Microterricola viridarii: one gene and its partner. The protein of the gene in region 1 binds, or shares a complex with, the protein of each later gene. Links are inferred from orthologs where the notes say so. Each region holds a gene or a part of one and is shown on either strand. Other genes may lie near its edges.

The links.
Region 2: rplK (region 1) and rplJ share a complex: the UniProt entries of both Escherichia coli proteins name them as parts of the ribosomal stalk of the 50S ribosomal subunit. The link is inferred for Microterricola viridarii from one-to-one orthologs.

The regions. Positions count from the first base shown.
Region 1 is NZ_LT629742.1:17,324-28,674, forward strand. The notes cover bases 5,954-8,740. They hold rplK (50S ribosomal protein L11), read right to left. Parts: upstream 7,668-8,740; coding sequence 7,239-7,667; downstream 5,954-7,238. Other genes in these bases: BLT62_RS00125 (iron chaperone), read right to left, coding at 5,958-6,329; rplA (50S ribosomal protein L1), read right to left, coding at 6,473-7,162; nusG (transcription termination/antitermination protein NusG), read right to left, coding at 7,776-8,699. Also shown: BLT62_RS00100 (sulfurtransferase), read right to left, coding at 201-1,061; BLT62_RS00105 (MFS transporter), read left to right, coding at 1,193-2,425; BLT62_RS00110 (NAD(P)/FAD-dependent oxidoreductase), read left to right, coding at 2,576-4,021; BLT62_RS00115 (cupin domain-containing protein), read left to right, coding at 4,018-4,371; BLT62_RS00120 (NAD-dependent succinate-semialdehyde dehydrogenase), read left to right, coding at 4,486-5,847; preprotein translocase subunit SecE, read right to left, coding at 8,807-9,082; BLT62_RS00155 (flavin monoamine oxidase family protein), read left to right, coding at 9,489-11,021; BLT62_RS00160 (Pr6Pr family membrane protein), read right to left, coding at 10,963-11,351. UniProt on the Escherichia coli protein: Forms part of the ribosomal stalk which helps the ribosome interact with GTP-bound translation factors.
Region 2 is NZ_LT629742.1:3,717,900-3,729,352, reverse strand. The notes cover bases 8,565-11,453. They hold rplJ (50S ribosomal protein L10), read left to right. Parts: upstream 8,565-9,710; coding sequence 9,711-10,196; downstream 10,197-11,453. Other genes in these bases: BLT62_RS17070 (YncE family protein), read left to right, coding at 11,327-11,453; BLT62_RS17795 (hypothetical protein), read left to right, coding at 11,011-11,166; rplL (50S ribosomal protein L7/L12), read left to right, coding at 10,246-10,623; BLT62_RS17085 (TetR/AcrR family transcriptional regulator), read right to left, coding at 8,707-9,318. In the rest of the region: BLT62_RS17135 (DUF7657 domain-containing protein), read left to right, coding at 1-524; BLT62_RS17130 (ABC transporter ATP-binding protein), read right to left, coding at 531-1,199; BLT62_RS17125 (ABC transporter permease), read right to left, coding at 1,284-2,780; BLT62_RS17120 (response regulator transcription factor), read left to right, coding at 2,965-3,717; BLT62_RS17115 (sensor histidine kinase), read left to right, coding at 3,714-5,261; BLT62_RS18020 (hypothetical protein), read left to right, coding at 5,440-6,279; BLT62_RS17095 (MarR family winged helix-turn-helix transcriptional regulator), read right to left, coding at 6,336-6,794; BLT62_RS17090 (MDR family MFS transporter), read right to left, coding at 6,806-8,515. UniProt on the Escherichia coli protein: Forms part of the ribosomal stalk, playing a central role in the interaction of the ribosome with GTP-bound translation factors. Protein L10 is also a translational repressor protein.

The DNA of each region.
Region 1 (11,351 bases):
GTGAGTTTGAGCATAGTGCACGAGGAACTCAGCGATTCGCTGCGGGGATAACGTTTTGGGCGCACATAAGAAGGCGCGATATGTGCAGTTTCGCGCAATTTACGTGCGAATGAGCCCGGGCCAGCGGAGTTTTGTTGCGTATCGGCGCGAATGCCAGCACCGATCGCGATGCGCCCTCGGCGCTGGATTCGTGCCGCCCGCTATGCGGACGCCGGACCGGTCGCCACCGGCAGCTCGGCGCGGTTCGCCCATGCCGACCACGAGCCGGGGAACAGTGCGGGCGCGAATCCGGCAAGGGTGAGCGCCAGTGCGTCATGGGCGGCGGTGATGCCGGAGCCGCAGTACACGCCGACGGGCGCGGCGTCCGTCACCCCGAGCGCCTCGTAGCGCTCGCGCAGCGCCGCGGCCTCGAGGAATCTGCCCTCAGCGTCGAGGTTGCCGGCGGTCGGCGCGCTCAGCGCACCCGGGATGTGCCCGGCGCGGGGGTCGATGGGCTCGACGTCGCCGCGGTAGCGCTCGGCGGCGCGGGCGTCCAACAGCACGCCGGAATCCGGCAGCGCCCCCGCCTGCTCGGTCGTGAGCACGGGCAGGCCGCCGGGCACCACGGTGAGGGTGCCCGGCGCCGGCGCAGTCGTGGCGTCCGCGGACGTCGCGAGCGGCCGGCCGGCGGCCAGCCAGGCGGGCAGGGCGCCGTCGAGCACGCGCACGTCGGCGACGCCGGCGTAGCGCAGCAGCCACCAGGCGCGCACGGCGGCGTGGCTGCGCCAATCGTCGTAGACGACGACGGTGTCGCCGTCGTTCAGCCCCCAGCCGCGCGCCGCGGCCTGGAAGTCGGCCATGTCCGGCAGCGGGTGCCGCCCGTCGCGGGGCTCGCCGTGGCCGGCCAGCTCGGTGTCGAGGTCGACGTAGACGGCTCCGGGGATGTGGCCAGCGTCGAACAGCGGCCGGCCGGCCGGGCCGCCGAGGCTCCAGCGCACATCGAGCACCCGCACGCGGGCGCCTGCTGCGGCGTCCTGCAGCAGGGCGGCGAGCTCGTCGGCGGTCACGAGGGGGTGCGGCATCCGTCATTCTCCAATCGGGGCGGCTCCATCGACCTGGCCGACTAGCGGCCGAAGCACACCCTCTGACACGCTATATCCTGCGACGACGATTGGCCGCCGCCTCCAACCGGGCTCGGTAGAATTGGGGAATCGTGAGCACCTACTCTGACCTCCTCAAAACGGCTGGCGTTGCGCGCATCATCACGGCCCAACTCGTGGCCCGCTTCCCGTTCGGGATGCTCTCGCTCGCGTTCCTGCTGCACGTGGAGCAGCAGACCGGCAGCTACGGAGCCGCCGGGCTCGTGCTCGCTGCCACCAGCGTCGGCCAGGCCATTGCCGGCCCGCTGACCAGCCGCCTGATGGGCCGCTGGGGCATGCGCCCCGTGCTCACGATCACCCTGGCGATCTGCGCGGCCATGGTCAGCACGATCGCTCTCGTGCCGATGTCGGTACCCCTCTACATGGTGGTCGGCGCACTGGCCGGACTCAGCATGCCCCCGATCCAGCCGGCCGTGCGCACCATCTACCCGAAGATGGTCAACTCCCGACAGCTCACTCCCCTGTTCTCGCTGGACGCGACCGCGCAGGAGATCATCTGGGTGGTCGGCCCCGTCGTCACCACCTTCGTCGCGACCCAGATCAGCACGGTGTGGGGCATCATGCTCGCCGTGATCTTCATGGTCGGCGGCGGCATCTGGTTCATCGTGCTGCCGGAACTCGGCCGGGTGCGCATCCCGCGCAGCAAGCGCAAGCTGGGTGCGGTGCTGCGCCGCCCGCCGGTACTGCTGGCGACGGGCGTCGGGTTCCTGCTCGTCGGGGCCTGCGCCGCCGTGGAGGCCGCGGTCGTCGCGACCTTCGGCCACGGCGGGGCCGAGGCCGGCATCGTGCTCGCGATCTTCTCCGTCGGCTCGATCGCCGGCGGCCTGGGGCTCGGCCACGTTCCGATCGGCCCGTGGTCGACGGCCCGCCGCATGCTCATCGTCTTCGTAGGCATGGGCCTCGCGGCCGTGGTGATGGTGCTCGTCAGCAGCGACATGGTCTTCTGGTGGCTCTCGGCGGCCCTCTTCGTGGCCGGCATCGGCATCGCCCCGGCCCTGGCCGTGCTGTTCGCCATGGTCTCGGCCAGCGTCAAGTTCAGCGACACCGCCGAGGCGTACGGCTGGGTCGGCACCGGCCAGCTCATCGGCGCGGCCCTCGGCTCGGCGGCGGCCGGCTTCCTGATCGACAGCAACGGCGCGGTCGGCGGATTCTGGGCCGCCGCGCTCTTCGCCCTGGTCGGCTTCATCGTGCCGGTGCTCGCCAAGCGCTACCACCCGGACCTCCGCGGCCGCGATGCCAGCCCACTGCCCGACACCGAGGCGATCCCGGTCCAGCCGACCTCGTAGTCGCTCCCCCGCGACGACGGCGCGCTGCCACGGCGCGCTGGCGGCTCGCTGGCGGCTTGCTGGCGGCGGATGCCGCGGGGCGGGCATGATGGACGGGAGCGCGCGGCGAGGATGCCGTGCGGCGAACGCCGAGACGGAGCGATGATACGCGTGGGCACGACTGTTTTCGAGAGACGACGACCGGCGGCATCCGTGGTCGAGCACGCGCTGACCGGCACCCGGCAGGCCGCGTTCTGGCTGGATGACGTGCAGCGGCCGCGCCACCCGGAGCTGCGCGGGGCGGTGACCGCCGACCTCGCCATCGTCGGCGGCGGCTACACCGGGCTGTGGACGGCGGTGCTCGCCAAGCAGCGCAACCCGGACGCCCGCGTCGTGCTGCTGGAGGGCCAGCGGATCGGCTGGGCGGCATCCGGCCGCAACGGCGGGTTCTGCGAGGCCAGCCTGACCCACGGCCGCGAGAACGGCGAGAACCGCTGGCCGGAGGAGCTCGATGAGCTCGACCGGCTCGGCCTGGAGAACCTCGACGAGATCGAGGCGGCCAGCGCAGAGCTCGGCATGGACTTCGAGTTCGAGCGCAACGGCGCACTCGACATCGCCGTCGAGCCGCACCAGGTGGAGTGGCTGCGCGAGGCGGCGGCGGATGCCGCGGCGCGAGGCGACGACAGCGTCGAGCTGCTCGTGGGAGACGCGGCCAGGGCCGAGGTCAACTCCCCCACCTACCTGGCCGCGCTCTGGAACAAGCGCACCTCTGCCCTGCTGCACCCCGCCAAGCTGGCCCTCGAGCTGGCCAGGGTCGCCACCGAGATGGGCGTGCAGATCTTCGAGCACAGCCCGGTGCGCTCCCTCGACACCGACAAGGGCGCGGACGCGGGATCCGTCACCCTGCGCACCTCACAGGGCAGCGTGCGCAGTCGCCAGGCCGTGCTCGCCACCAACGTGTTCCCCTCCCTGCTCAAGCGCAACACCCTGATGACCGTGCCGGTCTACGACTACGCGCTGATGACCGAGCCGCTGAGTGACGGGCAGATGCGCGAGATCGGCTGGCAGAACCGGCAGGGTCTCGGCGATGTCGCCAATCAGTTCCACTACTACCGCCTCTCGCGCGACAACCGGGTGCTGTTCGGCGGCTATGACGCCGTCTACCACTACGGCAGCAGGGTGCGAGAGAGCTACGAGGACAGGCCGGCGGCGTTCGAGCTGCTCGCCAACCACTTCTTCACCACCTTCCCGCAGCTGGAGGGCGCCCGGTTCACGCACAAGTGGGCGGGAGCCATCGACACCTGCACCCGCTTCTCGGCCTTCTACGGCACGGCGCGAGGCGGCCGCGTCGCCTACGCCGCCGGCTACACCGGGCTCGGGGTGGCGGCCACGCGCTTCGCCGCGAATGTGATGCTCGACAAGCTCGCCGGGCTGGAGACCGAGCGAACCCAGCTGCGCATGGTGCGGGAGCGCCCGCTGCCGTTCCCGCCGGAGCCGGCCGCGGCCCTCGGCATCAACGCCACCCGCTGGGCGCTCGACCGCGCCGACCACAACGACGGCAAGCGCAACCTGCTGCTCAAGACGCTCGACGCGCTGGGTCTAGGATTCGACTCATGAGCATTCTGGTTCCCGGCATCGTCAACGATGCGACATCCATCGCCCTCGCCCACGAAGCCGTCCCGGCCGAGCAGCGCATCGCCGGCAACCCGACGACCGGAGCGGTGGAGCTGGGCGAGTTCGGCGACGCGGAGATCGGCATCTGGGAGATGTCGGTCGGAACCATGAGCGATGTCGAGGTCGACGAGGTGTTCGTCGTGCTCTCCGGCCGCGCAACGGTCGAGCTCGAACCGGGCGGACCGGACGCCGAGACCATCGAGGTCTCCGCCGGCTCCGTCGTGCGCCTGGCCGGCGGCACGAACACGATCTGGACCGTCACCGAGACGCTGCGCAAGGTCTACATCAGCTAACCGGACGCGCCCAAGCCTCGTGCAGCCCCCGCTCCCCGCCTAAGCTTGGGTGCAGTGCGCGTCGCGGCCCATCTCCCTGGTGGCGCGAGCGCCCCGAGAGAGGAACGCACGAGTATGTACGCAGTGGTCAACCCCGCTACCGGCGAGACGGTCACCAGCTATCCCACCCTCAGTGACGAAGGGCTGTCAGAGGCCATCGCCGCCGCGGATGCCGCGCACCGCGGGTGGTCTCGCAACTCGAGCGTCGCCGAGCGCGCGGCCCTGATCCGCCGCGTCGGCGAACTGCACGTCGAGCGCCGCGACGCCCTCGCCGAGATCATCGTGCGCGAGATGGGCAAGCCACTGGAGCAGGCGCTCGGAGAGGTCGACTTCAGCGCCGACATCTACGCCTACTACGCCGAGAACGCCGAGGCCTTGATGGCCGATGAGCAGATCACGCTGCGCGCCGGCGAGGGCTCCGCCCTCATTCGCCGCCGTTCGCTCGGCGTGCTGCTCGGCATCATGCCGTGGAACTTCCCGTACTACCAGGTCGCCCGCTTCGCCGGCCCGAACCTGATCGTCGGCAACACCATCCTGCTCAAGCACGCCGAGCAGTGCCCGGAGTCGGCCGCGGCCATCGAGCAGATCTTCCTAGACGCCGGCTTCCCCGTCGGCGCCTACGTGAACATCTACGCCTCGCACGACCAGATCGCCACGGTCATCGCCGACCCGCGCGTGCAGGGCGTCTCGCTCACCGGCTCCGAGCGCGCGGGCGCCGCGGTCGCCGAGATCGCCGGCCGCCACCTCAAGAAGGTCGTGCTGGAGCTCGGTGGCTCCGACCCGTTCATCCTGCTCAGCACGGACGACCTCGACGCGACCGTCGAGGCGGCCGTGATGGCCCGCATCGACAACAACGGGCAGGCCTGCAACGCGGCCAAGCGCTTCATCGTGATCGATGAGCTGTACGACGCGTTCCTGGAGAAGTTCACCGCGGCGTTCACCTCCTACGCCCCGGGCGACCCGCTGGCCGACGGCACCGTGCTCGGCCCGCTCTCCTCTGCGGCGGCCGCCACCACCCTGCAGAACCAGCTCGACCGCGCGCTCGCCCAGGGCGCGACGCTCGTGGCCGGCGGCCCGCGCAACGGCAACTTCTTCCCCGCGACGGTGCTCACCGACATCCACCCGACGAACGACGTCTACCACGAGGAGTTCTTCGGCCCGGTCGCGTCCGTCTTCCGCGTCGCCTCTGAGGACGAGGCCGTCGAGCTGGCCAACGACACCCCGTTCGGCCTCGGCTCCTTCGTCTTCACGACCGACCCGGAGCAGGCGGCCCGCGTGGCCGACGGCATCGACGCCGGCATGGTGTTCGTGAACATCGTCGGCGCGGACGGCGCTGAGCTGCCCTTCGGCGGCGTCAAGCGTTCCGGCTCCGGTCGCGAGCTCGGCCGCTTCGGCGCCGACGAGTTCGTCAACAAGAAGATGATCCGCATCGGCTGATTTGTAGCCGGTCTGCGGATGCATGGCCCCGGGACGCACGCGAACGCGGCGTGTCGGGGCCATTTCCGTGCCCGCATCCGCGAACTGGCTGCGGATGCCGCAGCGGCACGTCAGCGCTTGCGGTCCAGCTGCTCGTCAATCTGCGCCTTGCGGAGCTGCAGGATGCGGCCGAGCAACTCGGCCGGAACCGGCTGCTCCGCGCTGAAGCGCAGTGCGCTGATGCTGTGCGAGAAGTCGGCGAGCTCGTCGTCGAACGCCGGCAGCACGCTGCCGCTGAACGGGTACAGCGCCAGGTGCGCCTTGGTCTGCATGGCGGCGGCATAGCCCTTGCCGCGGTAGAGCAGCGTCGGCATGCCGTAGCTCATGCCTTCTGTGACATCCGGGGCCACCTCACGGGCGATGTCGACGACCCGCTGCAGGGCGGCTCGGTCGGCCTCCGGTGCGATTCCGGCCAGGTACTCGGTGACGGTGCTCTCGGGCATCCCCCATGGTTGCACGTGGATGCGGGTTTCGCGATGGTGGCTTCGGTCGCAACCTCCCTCGAGCCACCGAGGTGGCGACGGCATCCGGCAACGCAGAAGGGCCCGCCGCTTGCGCGACGGGCCCTTCGAATGAAGCGGTGAGACTAGATGGCGTTGACGTCCAGGGGGATGCCGGGGCCGAACGTGGTCGACACAGCGCCCTTCTGGATGTAGCGGCCCTTGGAGCTGGACGGCTTGAGGCGAACGATCTCCTCGAGAGCGGCCTTGATGTTCTCGTCGAGCTGCTCGGCCGAGAAGGCCGCCTTGCCGACGACGAAGTGCACGTTGGAGTGCTTGTCGACGCGGAACTCGATCTTTCCACCCTTGATGTCGGAGACGGCCTTGGCCACATCCGGCGTCACGGTTCCGGTCTTCGGGTTCGGCATGAGGCCGCGCGGGCCGAGGACCTTACCGAGACGACCGACCTTGCCCATGAGCTCGGGGGTCGAGACAGCCGAGTCGAAAGCGGTGTAGCCAGCGGCCACCTTCTCGATCAGCTCGTCGCCACCGACCTCGTCGGCGCCGGCAGCGATAGCTGCCTCAGCCGCGGGGCCCGTTGCGAACACGATGACGCGAGCGGTCTTGCCGGTGCCGTGGGGCAGGATGACGGTGCCGCGCACCATCTGGTCTGCCTTGCGGGGGTCAACACCCAGCTTGAGGGCGACCTCAACCGTGCTGTTGAACTTGGCGGAACCGGTCTCCTTGGCAAGCGTGACTGCCTCGGTGGGGGTGTAGAACTTGTCGGCTTCGATCTTCTCGGCCGCGGCCCGGTAGGCCTTTGACTTCTGTGCCATGTTGTTCTCCTTGAGAGAATGTGGTCATCTGCGCCTGGCGGGCGCTGCCACGAGTGAAAGTTGGAGGGGGTTGGCCTTAGCCGACCGTGATGCCCATCGAGCGAGCGGTGCCCGCGATGATCTTGTCAGCGGCGTCGAGGTCGTTGGCGTTGAGGTCAACCATCTTCATCTCGGCGATCTCGCGCACCTGAGCGGGGCTGAGGTTTGCGACCTTGACGGTGTGGGGGGTACCCGAACCCTTGGCAACGCCTGCAGCCTTCTTGATGAGCTCCGCGGCGGGCGGGGTCTTCAGGATGAAGGTGAAGGAGCGGTCCTCGTACACGGTGATCTCAACGGGGATGACGTTGCCGCGCTGGGCCTCGGTCGCCGCGTTGTACGCCTTGCAGAACTCCATGATGTTCACGCCGTGCTGACCCAGGGCCGGGCCGATGGGCGGGGCCGGGTTTGCGGCGCCGGCCTTGATCTGAAGCTTGATCAGACCAGTAACCTTCTTCTTCGGTGCCATTGTTTTCTCTCTTTCTTATCGAACGCTCCGGAAGCCGGAGCACTCTCCCGTTCGCTCGGACGCTCCGAGCGACGGTGGGCTGGAAATCTGTGGGGTGCTCTGGTGCTGCTAGAGCTTGGTGACCTGGTCGAAGCTGAGCTCGACCGGCGTCTCACGCTCGAACAGGGAGACGAGGACGATGAGCTTGCCGCTCTCCGGCTTGATCTCGCTGATCGATCCGGGAAGACCCGCGAACGAGCCCTCCTTGATCGTGATGGTCTCGCCGATCTCGAAGTCGACCTCGGCCTGCAGCACGCGCTGCGCACCCTTGACCGCGCCGCCCTTGCCGCCCTTGGCAGCCGGGACGTCCTTGATCTCGACGAGGCTCTTCAGCATGCCGAAGGCCTCTTCGAAACGCAGCGGCGTCGGGTTGTGCGCGTTGCCGACGAAGCCGGTCACACCGGGGGTGTGGCGCACGACAGACCAGCTGTCCTCGTTGAGGTCCATGCGCACCAGCACGTAGCCGGGGATGCGCACACGGGTGACCATCTTGCGCTGGCCGTTCTTGATCTCGACGACATCTTCCATCGGGACCTCGACCTGGTAGATGTAATCTTCCATGGCCATCGACGCCTTGCGGTTCTCGATGTTCTGCTTCACGCGGCGCTCGAAGCCGGCGTAGGAGTGGATGACGTACCACTTGCCCGGCAGGAAGCGGAGGTCCTGGCGGAACTCCTCGTACGGGTCTGCCTCGGCTTCTTCGTCCTCGACGGCCTCAACGGCGGCCTCGGCCTCATCGGCGGAATCAATGTCGAGTGCGTCGTCCACGACGGCGTCGGCCTCGGGGTCGCTCGACTCGACGAGCGCGTCGAGAGCGGCATCCAGATCGACCGCAACCTCGTTCTCATCGAGAACGTGTACGGCGATGTGCTCAGCGGGCTCGACAGACTCTTCGGCCTCGGCGAGGATGTTGCCCTCCTGGGCCTCGTCCTCCTCAGCGGACTGCTCTGCAGCGGTCGCCCAGTCGGCGTCTTCGTACTCAGTCTTAGACACTAAATCTCAATCCTTCGTGTATTGCGTTGTTCGCTGTTGCCGCTTGGTTTCCGTGATGCGCATCTGAGCACATTCGCCGCGAAAACCGAATCCGGCATCCAGTGGAACTATCCCGCTGGAGTACCGAAGACCCACGTCACGCCGAGTGCGAACACCCAGTCCATGGCGTACACCAGAGCCATCATGATGGCTACGAACACCAGCACGACGCCGGTGTAGCTGAGCAGTTCCTTGCGGGTCGGGGTGACGACCTTCTTGAGCTCAGTCAGGACCTGCTTGATAAAGAGGCTGACCCGCGCGAAAGGTCCGCGCTTGATCTCGCGGTCTTTCTTGGCGTTCGCGACGACATCCTCACCGGGTTCGTCGACAACTTTTCGGGCCACCTGATTACACCTTTCGTGGGCCGGCGCATGCACACCGACTTGCAGGGCGGACAGGACTCGAACCTGCAACCTGCGGTTTTGGAGACCGCTGCTCTACCAATTGAGCCACCGCCCTAAGGGCTTGCCTTCAGTGCTGCACCCGCATCTCTGCGAGCACCCCACTTGAGACATTCTACCGGTTTCGTCCGCCTGGCCTGCGCACTCCCCCGCACCCGAAACAGAGTTTCAGCACGAAAATAGGCGCAAAAAAGCTTGGCGGATTCAACAACCTCGACCAAGTGTAGGTCACAGCGGCGAGCCTGTAAAGCTGAGCGGATGCGGGCCCGTGGAGTACCGTTGATCACGGCCGTCTGGTAAAACGGGCCGAACTCCGGGCGGAAGAAAGGGGCGCGCCACCGGCGCAACGATGAAACGTCGTGACTTTCTGATCGGCTCCGCCTCGGCCATCACGCTGCTGGCGCTCACCGCCTGCACCCCGGCCCCGCCGAGCCCGACGCCCACCCCGACGCGCACTCCCGCGCCCCCGCTGCCCACCGGCGTGCCCCAGCCGATCCGGCTGCAGCGCTCCAATTGGGGCACCGATCCCTTCGCGCGCGGCGCGTTCAGCTATCCCCGCGTCGACAGCACCGACGAGCTGCGCGTGCAGCTGCGGCGCTCGCTCGACGATCGGTTGTTCTTTGCCGGCGAGGCTACGGCCAGCGACTCGCCTGGCACCGTTCAGGGCGCCCAGGGCTCCGGCGTGCGTGCGGCGCTCGACATCTCGGACGTCGCGGAGCGCGGCGAGCGCATCGCGGTCATCGGCGCCGGCATCGCCGGGCTGACCGCCGCGCGGGCGCTGCGCGAGTCCGGCTTCGACGTCGTCGTGGTGGAAGCCCGCGATCGCCTCGGCGGCCGCATCCAGAGCATGGTCGACGACCACTGGCCCGTGCCCGTCGAGCTCGGCCCGCTCTTCCTCAGCGATTCCTCCAGCATGCTCGCCGGCCAGCTGGCCCTCGCCGGCGTCGGCACCCAGCCGTTCGCGCGCACCCCCGAGGTGCGCACCGGCGCCGGCACCGTCGTCGGCCCCTCGGATGTGGGCAGCAAGGCGCTCGCCTCGGCGGGCGAGTGGGCAACGGGCCACGAACCGGACAGCTCCGTCGCCGAGGCGCTGACGGAGTCCGGAGTGGCTGCCTCGCTCGGCATCGAGCCCGACGCGAACGGGGTTGCCCCGATCGATTGGCTTGGGCACGAGCTCACCAGCGTGCTGCAACCGGCGGCCGGGGCATCCGCAGACCTGGTCTCCGCCCAGCAGCTCGACCCGCTGCTGGCCAGGGCCGCGTCGATGACCGAGATCGTGACCGGTTCGGCGCAGGGCCTCGGCGGCCTGATCAGCTCGCTGGCCGACGGCCTCGACGTGCTGGTGGGCAGCCCCGTCGCGACCATCATGTGGGACGACACCGGGGTGAGCCTGCGCCTGGCGCACGGCGAATCGCTCCGCACCGACCGGGTGCTCGTGACGATCCCCCTCGGCGTGCTGCAACAGGACACCACGCTGTTCGAGCCCGCACTGCCCAGCTGGAAGCTCGACGCGATCGGCGAGCTCGGCATGGGCACGGTCGACACCGTCTGGCTGCAGTTCGACGAGGCGTTCTGGGCAACGGATGCCACGGTGCTCAGCACGATCGGGCCGGCCGTCGCGTCGGAGGATGGCACCACACCGCCCACAGCGGCATCCGATGAGCCATCCGGAGCGCTTCCCGACGCCACCCCGGTGCCGGCGCCGGAGCGCAGCCCCATCGCCTACTGGACCAACCTCGCCCCGCTCACCGGCTCGCCCGTGCTGGTCGGAACGATTGCCGCCGAGTTCGCGGCCGAGCTCGGGGCGCTCTCCGACGAGGAGTTCAGCGCGCGGGTGCTGGCGGCACTTGCCCCGTTTGCTCCCGGAGCAGGCGCTCCCTGAGCTTCGTCGCCCGCGCCGTGATGCGGCGGCTGACCGCGACCAGCATCGCGGCGACACCGAGGAAGATGCCGAGCACGAGCAGGCAGTAGAAGGCGATGCCCAGCGCCCCGCCGACCTGTGCCGGGTCGAGGAAGAAGTACGGGTACCAGCCGACATCCGCGCCGCGGATCAGCGTGAAGATGAGCCACGCCACCGGGAACGGCAGCACCCAGCCGAGCGTCGACCACGGCATCGGGTCGCTGCGCGGGCTGATCACGGCATCGAAGAACCAGCCCACCAGCGCCAGCGCGGGCACGACGAAGTGCAGCAGCGTGTCTGACCAGGGCACGT
Region 2 (11,453 bases), 3.7 Mb from region 1 along the record:
GGCGGAGCGCTGCGGCGGCATCCGTACTGCTCGGCCTCTACGCCTTCGCGAGCTGGGCGGCGATCAACCCCCTGCAACAGGGGATCGGCCCGTACAGCAACGACCCATTCGTGCAGGAGATGCAGGAGAGCACACTCGACGGACGGAACCCGCGGGTCATGGTGTTCGGCGACTTCGCCGTCGTGGCGAAGGTGCGCGCCGCCGGCTTGCAGAGCATCTCGGGAACCACGCCCTACCCGGATGCCGATCTGATGCGGCAGCTTGCTCCGGAGCAGGAGGAGCTGTGGAACAACTACGCCCAATACGCGTGGATCCCCGCGCCGGCGGGGGCCGCCACGGAGATCGAACGAGTCGTCGGGAGCCTGATGAGCATGACCATCGACCCGTGCAACGCGGTGATCGACGAGCAGGTCGACCCCGCGTGGGCGGTGGCAGACCAGCCGCTCGAGGCTGAGTGCCTGAGCCCGATCTCCACCGTGCACGACTCCGAGGGGCGCGAGCTACACATCTACGCGGTGCGATAGGCCGGCCTACTTCTCGCGCACCGTGCCGCCCGCGATGTGCAGGCGGCGTTCCGCGCGGGCGGCGACGGCGGAGTCGTGCGTCACAAGCACGAGGGTCAGGCCGCGGTCGCGCCAGAGACCCTCGAGCAGGTCCATGATCTCGTCGCGGGTCTGCTCGTCGAGGTTGCCGGTCGGCTCGTCGGCGAGCAGCACGGCCGGTTCCTTGACGAGGGCCCTGGCGATGGCGACGCGCTGCTGCTGGCCGCCGGAGAGCTCGGTGGGGCGGTGCGCGGCGCGCTCGGCCAGGCCGACGGATGCCAGTGCCTGCGCGGCCCGGGAGCGCCGGGCGTCCGCCGCGAGGCCGAGGGGAGCGAGCGCCGTCTCCACGTTCTCCTGGGCGGTGAGCGTGGGGAGGAGGTTGAAGCCCTGGAAGATGAAGCCGATCTGGTGCGCGCGGATGTCGGCGAGCGTGCTGTCGCCGAGGGTGGAGAGCTCGCTGTCGCCGAGTTGCACGGTTCCGGCGCTCGGGCGGTCGAGGGCGCCGAGCATCTGCAGCAGCGTCGACTTGCCGCCGCCGGTCGGTCCCTGGATGGCGACGAGGGCGCCGTCGGCGATCGTGAGGCTGACGTCGGAGAGGGCGGTCACGGTGCGGCTGCCCTGTTTGTAGCTCTTCGAGACGTTCTGGAGCGTGTACATGTGGGGGTCCTTTAGGGGTGTGCGATGGAGGGGGTGGGGTTTCGGCAGGCTCAACCAGCGGGAGGAGCCTGCCGGCGAGAGCGGTCAGCCGATGCTGCGGAGCGCCTCGGCGGGGCGCAGCCGCGCGGCCCGCCAGCCGCCGAACGCCCCCGCGATGAGCCCGCCGAGCACCGCGAGCCCGACGGCCACGAGCACGACGCCGAGGGCGACCGGGGCCTGCAGGGTGATGTCGGTCGACGCAGCGGCGGAGGCCGCCTGCCCGAAGCCGCCCGGCATCCCGCCGGGGCCGCCTGCACCGCCGGGGCCGGCCGCCAGCTGACTGTTGCCGCCGCCGGTGCCGCCCACGCCGCCGCTCAGGGTGGGGGAGACGAGGTTGATGACGAGCACCCCGATCAGGCCGACCACGACGCCGACGGCCCCACCGATCAGGCCCTGCACCGTCGACTCCCCGGCGACCTGGCCGACGATGCGCCGGTTCGACCAGCCGATGGCCTTGAGCGTGCCGAACTCGCGGGTGCGGCGGTTGACGCCGGAGATCGTGAAGAGGATGGCGAGCAGGAAGGCCGCCAACAGCACGGCGACGGAGAGCCAGAGGCCGAGGCTCGTGACGAGGCTGGACGCCGTGGCGAGCGATCCGGAGACGCTCGAGGCCAGCTCGGCCTGCGTGCTGACGGTCGCGTCGGGCAGCGCCGCCTCCAGCTCGCTCTGCACCTGGGCGATGTCGTTCGACGACGCGGCCTGCACGTAGACGGTGCTCAGCTGGCCGTCGAGGCCCGAGAGCTGCTGGGCAACGGCCAGCGGGATGTAGACGTTCGCGGCGGTCGCGGCATCCGCCGAGTTCGAGCTGACGATGCCGACGACCTCGAGGCTGCTGTCGCCGACCGCGATGGTGTCGCCGACGGCGAGGCCGGCGGTGGTGGCGTAGTCCGCGTCGAGCACCGCGACCGAGGCGTCGGAGTCGGCGGCGGTGAGGGTGCGGCCGTCGCTGAGCGTCACGGAGGAGAGCGGGCCGACCGCTGCCGCGCTCGGGTCGAGGCCGAGCACGCTGAACGAGTCGACGTCGAAGGAGCTGCCGCCCGCGCCGTCCGGCCCGCCCTGCGGCGGGGTGACGCCGTCGCCGGGCGCCGCGCCCTGCTGCATCTGCGACATGTCGGGCAGCTCGCCGCTGAACGTGGTGTTGTTCAGCGCGAGGGTGCCGGACGCCGCGGCGACATTGTCGATGCCGGCGACCGTGGTCAGCGTCGCCGCGTCGAAGGTGCTCGTGCCGCGCGAGGCCTCCAGCCGCGAGGTGCTGATCGCCGTCGTGCCGTCGGAGGTGGCCCCGGCGCCCGCCCCGAAGTCGAAGCGTCCGGGGCCGCCGGAGGCATCGCCGGCACTCGGCGGAGTGGGCGACTGGGTCACGGTCACGTCGGTGCCGACGCCGTAGATGGAGGACAGCACCGACGCCTGCGCGTCTTTGACGCCGGCGGAGAAGGCATTCACCACGATCACCAGCGCGATCGCGAGGCCCATTCCGACGGCGATGATCACCGTCTGCTTGCGTCGCCCGGCGAGCTCGCGCCGGAGAAGTGTGAAGAACATGGGGCTCCTAAAGTCGATCGTGCGGGGAACGAGGGCGCGGGGCGGCCTCGGCACGATTCCGAAGTTAGGGAGGGCGACTATCGGGTGGCTATGGCGAAGCTGGCAGAACCCTATGACGGGTCCATGCGGCATCCACTGAGCTGGTTCATAGAATTCTCATAGCTCGACGGCACATACTCGATCCGTGACCAGCCCCAACTTCGACACCAGAACCGCCGCCGCCCAGGCCGCAGCCCCGCTGCGCGCCGATGGAAGCCCTGTGCGCGTGTTGGTCGTCGACGACGAGCGCTCGCTCACCGACCTGCTGAAGATGTCGCTGCGCTATGAGGGCTGGGACGTGCGCACGGCCGGCGACGGGCGCGGCGCGGTGGCGGCGGCACGCGAGTTCCGCCCCGACGCGATCGTGCTCGACATCATGTTGCCCGACTTCGACGGGCTGGAGGTGTTGCGCCGGGTGCGCGCCGACGGCAGCGAGGTGCCCGTGCTCTTCCTCACCGCCAAGGACTCGCTCGACGACCGCATCGCCGGCCTCACGGCGGGCGGCGACGACTACGTGACCAAGCCGTTCAGCCTCGAGGAGGTGATCGCGCGCCTGCGCGCGCTGATCCGGCGCTCGACGCTCGGCCAGAGCAGCGAGCCGGTGATCCGGGTCGGCGACCTCGTCTTGAATGAGGACAGCTACGAGGTGAGTCGGGCTGGCGAGCCGATCGAGCTCACCGCCACCGAGTTCGAGCTGCTGCGCTTCCTGATGCGCAACCCGCGCCGGGTGCTCAGCAAGTCCCAGATCCTCGACCGAGTGTGGAGCTACGACTACGAGGGCCGGCAGAGCGTCGTCGAGATCTACATCTCCTACCTGCGCAAGAAGATCGACGCCGGCCGCGAGCCCATGATCCACACGGTGCGCGGGGCGGGCTACATGATCAAGGCGGCCGGATGACGCAGGCTCCAGCCACCGCCGGGGCTCCCGCCCGGCCGGCGGCCGGGCCCTCGCCCCTCGACGCACTGCGCGCCCCGCTGACCCTGCGGCGGCGCCTGCTGCTCGGGGTCATCGCACTGTTCGTGCTGATCACCATGATCGTCGGGCTCGTGAGCGTCGCTGCCCTGCACGGCTCCCTGCTGGACCGCCTGGACGCCCAGCTGTTCTCGGCGGCCGACCGCGGCCGCATCGGTATCAGCGGTGGGCCGCCGCCCGGCGGAACGCTGCCCGGCCGCAACGACGCCAGCCTCGTGTTGAGCGTGCCCGGCCAGCCGGTCGGCACGATCGGCGCCGTGCTGCTCGGCGACTCGGTGCAGTCGGCCGGCCGCATCTCAGAGACCGGCGGCGTGCTCGACGTCAGCGACGACCAGCGGGCCGCGCTGCTCACCGTCGCCGCCGACGGCACACCGCACACAGTCGACCTGCCCGGGCTCGGCGACTACCGCGCCATCGTCAGCCCGCAGGGCCCAGCGATCGGCTTCGTCATCGCCCTGCCGCTCGCCACGGTGGAGGGCACCTCGGCCCAGCTCGGGCTGATCATCGCGATCGTCGCCCTCTTCGGCGTCGCGATCGCCGTGCTCGCCGGCCGGCGCCTCATCGACTCCGCACTCGCCCCACTCGAGCGGGTGACGCAGCTGGCCAGCCGCGTCTCCGAGCTGCCACTGGACCGCGGCGAGGTGGCTCTGGCCGAGCGCGTGCCGAGCGGGGACGCCGACGAGCGCACAGAGGTCGGGCAGCTGGGCGCCGCATTCAACCGGATGCTCGGGCACGTGGCATCCGCCCTCACCGCCCGCGAGGCCAGCGAGCGCAAGGTGCGCCACTTCGTCGCCGACGCCAGCCATGAGCTGCGCACGCCCCTCGCCGCCATCCGGGGCTACGCCGAGCTCACCCGTCGCAGCCCAGAGGCGCTGCCGCCGGATGCCGCGCACGCCCTGGCCCGGATCGAGTCCGAGTCGCGGCGGATGGGCGCGCTCGTCGAGGACCTGCTGCTGCTCGCCCGGCTCGACGAGGGCCGCGCGCTCGAGTCGCTGCCCGTTGACTTGACCGAGCTTGCGGTCGATGCCCTCGGTGACGCCCAGGTGACGGGACCAGACCACGAGTGGGGCGCAGACCTCGACGAGGAGCCCGTCGTCGTGCAGGGCGACGCCAGCCGGCTGCAGATGGTCGTGGTGAACCTGCTCGCCAACGCCCGCGTGCACACGCCGCCGGGCACGACGGTGGAGCTCGGCCTGCACCGGGTCGGCGACAAGGCTGTGCTCACCGTGAGCGATGACGGCCCGGGCATCGACCCCGAGGTGCAGGGCAGTGTGTTCGAGCGCTTCGTGCGCGGCGACCCGTCCCGGTTCCGGGCGGGGCAGGACGGCCCGGAGGCCGTCGCGGCGCCCGGCACCGGGCTGGGCCTGGCGACGGTGCGCGCCGTGGTCGCGGCGCACGGCGGCACGGTGGCGCTGCAGAGCGAGCCGGGCCGCACCGTGTTCACCGTGACGGTGCCGCTCGCGCCCTGATTCGCCGACGTGCCGATCTGCTCGCGGACCGATCTGCCGACGCCCTGTGGGGCGGATGCCGGCCGGGCCGTGTCCCGGCGAGCGACCCGGCGGCTGTCTATTAGCCTTGTCGCGGGGTTGGGCCCGCACTCGCGGGCGCCGGACCGGTGTGCCTCCCCGGGTCAACCAGGAGATTCAGGTGCAGAAGCCGCGCAGTCGACGAGCGTTCTGCGCGCTCGCCGCCGGCGCGTTCGTCGTGGCGTCGGCCCTCGCGCTCACGGCTCCCGTGCCGGCGCTGGCGACATCCGCGACCCCGGGCGGCGCCGAGCCCGCCGCGATCTCGCCGCAGGACCCGGATCCGCGCTGCGCGCTCGTCGACGTGCAGGTGAGCGGGGAGCCGGTTGTCGCCTCGACGCTCACCGCGACGGCCGTCGGCGGGCTGTTCGACGGCGCGCGGGTGCGCTTCGAGTGGATCGTTCAGCCGGCCGCGCCGGGCGCGGGGGAGCCGGACGCGACGCCGACTCCGTCGCCGTCCCCGACCGCATCGCCGTCCGCGACCCCGTCCCCGGCTCCGACCGCGACCCCAGCCCCGACCTCGCCCCCTGCTCCGCCGCGCGGCGAGTACATCGTGCGCGGCGCAGACCTCGGCCAGACGATCCGGGTGCTGGCCCTCACCAGGGGCCCGGATGACGCCGCCCCCGCACTCGGCTGCCTGAGCGCGCCAAGCGCAATCGTCCTCGCCGGGGGAGCGCCCGATCAGGGCGGGGTCACCCCGCCCCTCGTGCCGCCGCTGGTGCCGTTGGTGCCGTTGCCGGAGCCACCCACGGCGGCCCTCACAGACGACGGGACAGACGGCTGGGCCGGGCAGCAGGAGGCCGACGTGCAGGAGCCGGAGGAGCAGCTCGTTGCCGAGGCGCCGGCCGCGGCATCCGGCCCCGTCGTCAACATCAACGTCTCCGACGACGTGTTGCTGATCGGCGGGCTCGGGGCGCTCGCCGTGATGGCAGGGCTCCTGGTGTTCGGCCGCAACGAGAACTGAGCGCCCCGCCCATCGGCGAGACGCTCAGTCTGTGCGGCGTGTAATCGGCGAGACGCCTACTCTCCGAGCGGCACCTCGGCGAGGCGGCTGAGCAGCGAGGCGAAGCGGTCGAGGTCCTCGCCGGTCCAGTCGGCCAGGCGCGAGCGCAGCAGCGCCTTGTTGCTGTCGCGGACGGCGTTGATCTTCAGCACGGCCTCCGGCGTCGCCGTGAGGATGCGGGCCCGGCCGTCGGCCGGGTCAGGGGCGCTCACGAGGAGGCCGAGCTCCTCCATCAGCTTCACCTGACGGCTGATGACGCTCTTGTCGGTCATGAGCTGCTCGGCGAGGGCGCCGGCGTGGCACGGGCCCGACCGCACCAGAGACGCCAACAGCTTGTAGCCCACCGGCTGCAGCTCGGGATGCACGCGCTGAGCCCCGACCTTCCACATCGTGCGAACGCGCGTGAACAGCACGCCCAATTGCGCCTCCACCTCGGCGATCGCCGCGTCGGTGTCCGGGGAGTGGTCGGGGCTCATCTGCTGCATTCCTATTCGGTTGTCTTGCTCTGACCGGAGCCGACGGCTCCCGCATCCACCCGCTCGGACTCCACGTCCGCCGGGTGGGCGAGTCCGACCGCCGGCAGTGCCGCGGTCGCCGCGCCCGCATCGATGAGTGCGTCTTCGGCATCCTCGATCTCGCGCTTCAGCGTACCGGGGGCATCCGGCTGGCCCTTCGACTCGGCCTTGGCGCGCTGAATCGAGGTCAGCGTGCTGAGCTGCGCGTTCGGCAGGAAGATCACGGCGATCAGCGTGACGATCGCGAGCGGCACGGCGAGCATGAAGATCGTGCCGACACCGGTGCCGTACGCGCTCTCCACGATCTCGCGCAGGAAGTCGGGCAGCAGGTTCACCTGCGGGATGCGGCCATCACCGAGCGCCTGCATCGCCTCAGCCTGCTTCGCGGGCGAGAGCTTCATCACGTGGTCCTTGATGTTGCTGGCCACCACGGTGCCGAGCAGCGAGCCCATCACCGTGACGCCGATGGTGCCGCCGAGGCTGCGGAAGAAGGTGACCGCGCTGGTCGCGACACCCATGTTCTTGGCCGCGGTCTGGTTCTGCACGACGAGCACCAGGTTCTGCATGACCATGCCGACGCCGGCACCCAGCAGGAACATCGAGACGCCGACGTACCAGAAGTTGGTGTCGTAGTGCAGGAAGGTGAGCATGTAGCTGCCGATGACGCTGAGCGCGCTGCCGGCGATCATGAAGCCCTTCCACTTGCCGTGGCGGCTGATGAGGCCACCGACCACGGTCGAGGAGATGAGCAGTCCACCCATCATGGGGATCGTGAGCAGGCCCGACTCGGTCGGGGTCGCGCCGCGGGCCAGCTGCATGTACTGGCTGAGGAACACCGAGGTGCCGAACATCGCGACGCCGACGGAGATGCTGGCGACGACCGAGAGCGTGAAGGTGCGGCTCTTGAAGAGGTCCAGCGGGATCATCGGCTCCTTGGCCTTGAGCTCGACGAACACGGCGATGATGAGCAGCAGCACGGATGCCGCGACGAGGGCGATGCTGGTGAACGAGTCCCACTCGAACTGCGAGCCGCCGAGGCTCACCCAGACCAGCAGGAGCGAGACGCCGCCGGAGATCAGGACCATGCCGAGGTAGTCGATCGACACCTTGCGCGCGGGGCGCTTGGGCAGGTGCAGGGTGCGCTGCAGCAGGATGATCGCCACAAACGCGAACGGCAGGGCGACGAAGAAGTTCCAGCGCCAGCCGAGGGTGTCGGTGATCACGCCGCCGAGCAGCGGGCCGCCGATGGTGCCGATGGCCATCACCGCGCCGAACAGGCCGGCGTACTTGCCGCGCTCACGCGGGCTGATGATGTCGGCCATGACGATCTGGCTGAGTGCCGCCATGCCGCCGGCGCCGAGGCCCTGGAACACGCGCATCGTGATGAGCATGCTGGGGTCCTGCGAGAACCCGGCGATCGCCGAGGCCAGCACGAAGATGACCATGGAGAGCTGCAGCAGCAGCTTGCGGTTGAACAGGTCGGCGAACTTGCCCCAGATGGGCGTCGACACGGTGGTGGCGAGCAGGGTGGCGGTGATGACCCAGGTGAATGCGGCCTGGTCGCCCTTGAGCTCACCGATGATGAGGGGCATCGAGGTGCCGACGACGGTGCTGGCGATCATCGAGACGAACATGCCGAGGAGGAGGCCGCTCAGTGCCTGCATCACCTCGCGGTGGGTCATGCCGTTCTCGCTGAGCTCAGCGTTTCGCTCCTGCTTGCTCTGCTTGGGGGGACGTGCTTTCTTCGACGCTTTCTTCGCTACGCCGGTGGTGCTCTGTGACATCGGGCTCCATGATCTAATTGACAACGGTCAACTATATAATTCTAGTTGACCGTTGTCAACTACCGCCCGGGTCGCGGATGCCGCGGCGGCTAGGGTCCCGCCGGGACGACGCGGGGCGGCGACTCGATCAGCGCGGCCAGCACCTGGCGCAGCGTCTGCTCCGGCAGGCCCTCATCCTCTGAGACGTACCGGCGGTAGAGACCGAGTCCGAGCGCCGCGTGCAGGATCGCGCGACCGTCGGCATCCGCCGGGAGTTCGCCGCGCGCGACGGCGCGCGCGATCAGGGCGTCGGCCGCCGTGTCCTGGGCCTTCAGCACGCTCTCCCGCAGAACGCCGGCCACCTCTGGCTCGAACGTGGCCGCCCACGCCACCGCGGGGAGATTGCCGAGTGCGAGCAGGGAGTGCCCGCCGGAGGTGTGCTCGACGAGGTCGTCGAGCAGGTTGCCGGTGTCGATGGCTGGGCCATCCTGGTACCCGCTTGCGATGGCCGCGGCCACCAGCTGGCCCTTGGAGCCCCAGCGGCGGTAGATCGTGGTCTTCGAGCAGGCGGCGGCGGCCGCCACGGACTCGATCTCGAGCTTGGTGTAGCCGAGTGCGGAGAGCTGCTGCAGCGTGACGCTCAGGATGCGCTGGCCGAGTGCCGTGTCAACGGGGCGGCCCCGTCGGCGCTTCTCCGGTGCGGGGGTGAGTTCGGCTGCCATGGCGATGTCCTCCCTGCTGGGTGCCTGCTGGTGCGCCCGGGTGCGCAGAGGACTCCGCGCGCACGCAGTGGGTTCCACCCCAGTATGGGGGCTATTCGGAGAAGCTGAGGGATCTTCGGGTCAACGATGCGGTGTCGGCCGATTTGCGGGGGCCCGCGGCATCCGTTAGTCTCTACGAAGCCAAAGACCGCTGGTTGTCGCTCCGCAGAAATGCAGAGTGGCCGAAGGCTTGTGAGAACAAGGGCCCGCGCAGGTGTGTGAAGTAGTTTTCAATCGTTGAGATTGTCTCCAGCTCCGTGCGCTTGCGCCGGAGCTTTTTTGTTGCCCCAATCCGGGCGGTCTGGGTGCACATCGCTTCCGCGGTGTGTGACGTAGACATATAGGAGTAGGCCATGGCGAACAAGGAAGCCACGGTTGCCGAGCTCACGAACCTGTTCGAGACCTCGACCGCCGTTCTGCTGACCGAATACCGCGGCCTGACGGTTGCCCAGCTCAAGCAGCTGCGCGGCAACATCCGTCAGGACGCGAACTACGCCGTGGTGAAGAACACGCTGACCAAGATCGCCGCGAACAACGCGGGGATCACGACGCTGGATGCCGACCTCGTCGGCCCGTCCGCCGTCGCCTTCGTGCACGGCGACTTCGTCGCCGCTGCCAAGGCAGTCCGTGACTTCGCCAAGGTAAACCCGAATCTTGTGATCAAGGCCGGCGTCTTCGAGGGCAAGGCCCTCAACGCCGACGAGGTCAACAAGTACGCCTCGCTCGAGAGCCGCGAGGTTCTGCTTGCGAAGGCAGCGGGAATGATGAAGGCGACGATGGGCAAGGCTGCCGCCACCATCGACGCGCTTCGCGAAAAGCTGGAGACCTCGGCCGCGTAAGCGCCCGACGTTCTCGTTCCACAACACCAAGAAATTTAGGAGATACATCATGGCGAAGCTCACCACTGACGAACTGCTCGAGCAGTTTTCCGGCCTGACGCTTGTCGAGCTCAGCGAGTTCGTGAAGGCGTTCGAAGAGAAGTTCGAGGTCACCGCGGCCGCTCCCGTCGCTGCTGCCGGTGGCGCTGGCGCTGCTGCTGAAGAGGTTGAGGAGAAGGACTCCTTCGACGTCATCCTCGAGGCTGCTGGCGACAAGAAGATCCAGGTCATCAAGACCGTCCGCGAGCTCACCTCGCTCGGCCTTGGCGAGGCCAAGGCTGTCGTCGATGGCGCCCCCAAGGCTGTCCTCGAAGGCGCCAACAAGGAGACCGCCGAGAAGGCAAAGGCTGCCCTCGAAGAGGCCGGCGCAACCGTCACCCTCAAGTAATTTGCGCCCGGCTCGCCGGGCACAAACTGCTGCGTGACGCGCCGTCTCGCGGAGTTTTCGAACTCCATCGAGTCACGCTCCCGCAATTTCGGACGCGGTCTCCTGCCAGTACGAGGTCTCTGACCTCATTACCCAGGTATTCCGCGTTCCGAGGGCGTCGCCCCCGAAACGGGGCGGCGCCCTTTTGCGTTTCTCTGGGTCGCGTTCTCGCGGCCCGGTGCACGACGCGTGAGGAGCCGTCGATGGATGCCTGAGGCATCCGCCCTGCCACTCGGCAGTGTCGGCAACCCCGCGTCCAATCTGACGCGCCCGCTCGCCTCGGCGAGCCCGCGCGGCTGTGCTCTGCACCCACATCGTGGTGGACGCGCACACAGAAAGCACCACCCCGTGAATACACGAAACACCACCTGGCGAGCATTCGCCGCAGCGCTCGGCGGACTCCTCGCCGAGGCATACCTCTCCGGTGACGGAAGCCTGGCCGAGAGCCACCCGCCGGATATGTACCGGAGCCACCTGGCGCAGTCAGCCACCTGGATCCGGTAGTCCACCCACTAGGAATGCCCCGACACGCCAGTCGGGGCATTCGCCTTCTCCGGCAGCCCGCAGAAACGTCATAGGCGAATTTCTGTATACCAAATCTGCTACCGTCGCCATCAGAGCTCCGCTCGCGGTGGGCTCCAACACATTCGATGACGAACTGGAGATGGTTGTGACCAAGCAGGCGACGAGTACCGTTGGGCGCGATGGCGCGATTTTGGCCGTGACCGAGGGGTGGTCGAACGGGCTCGCCCTCGTGGACCCGAGCGAGGGTGGCGTGGGCGTCGTCGCCA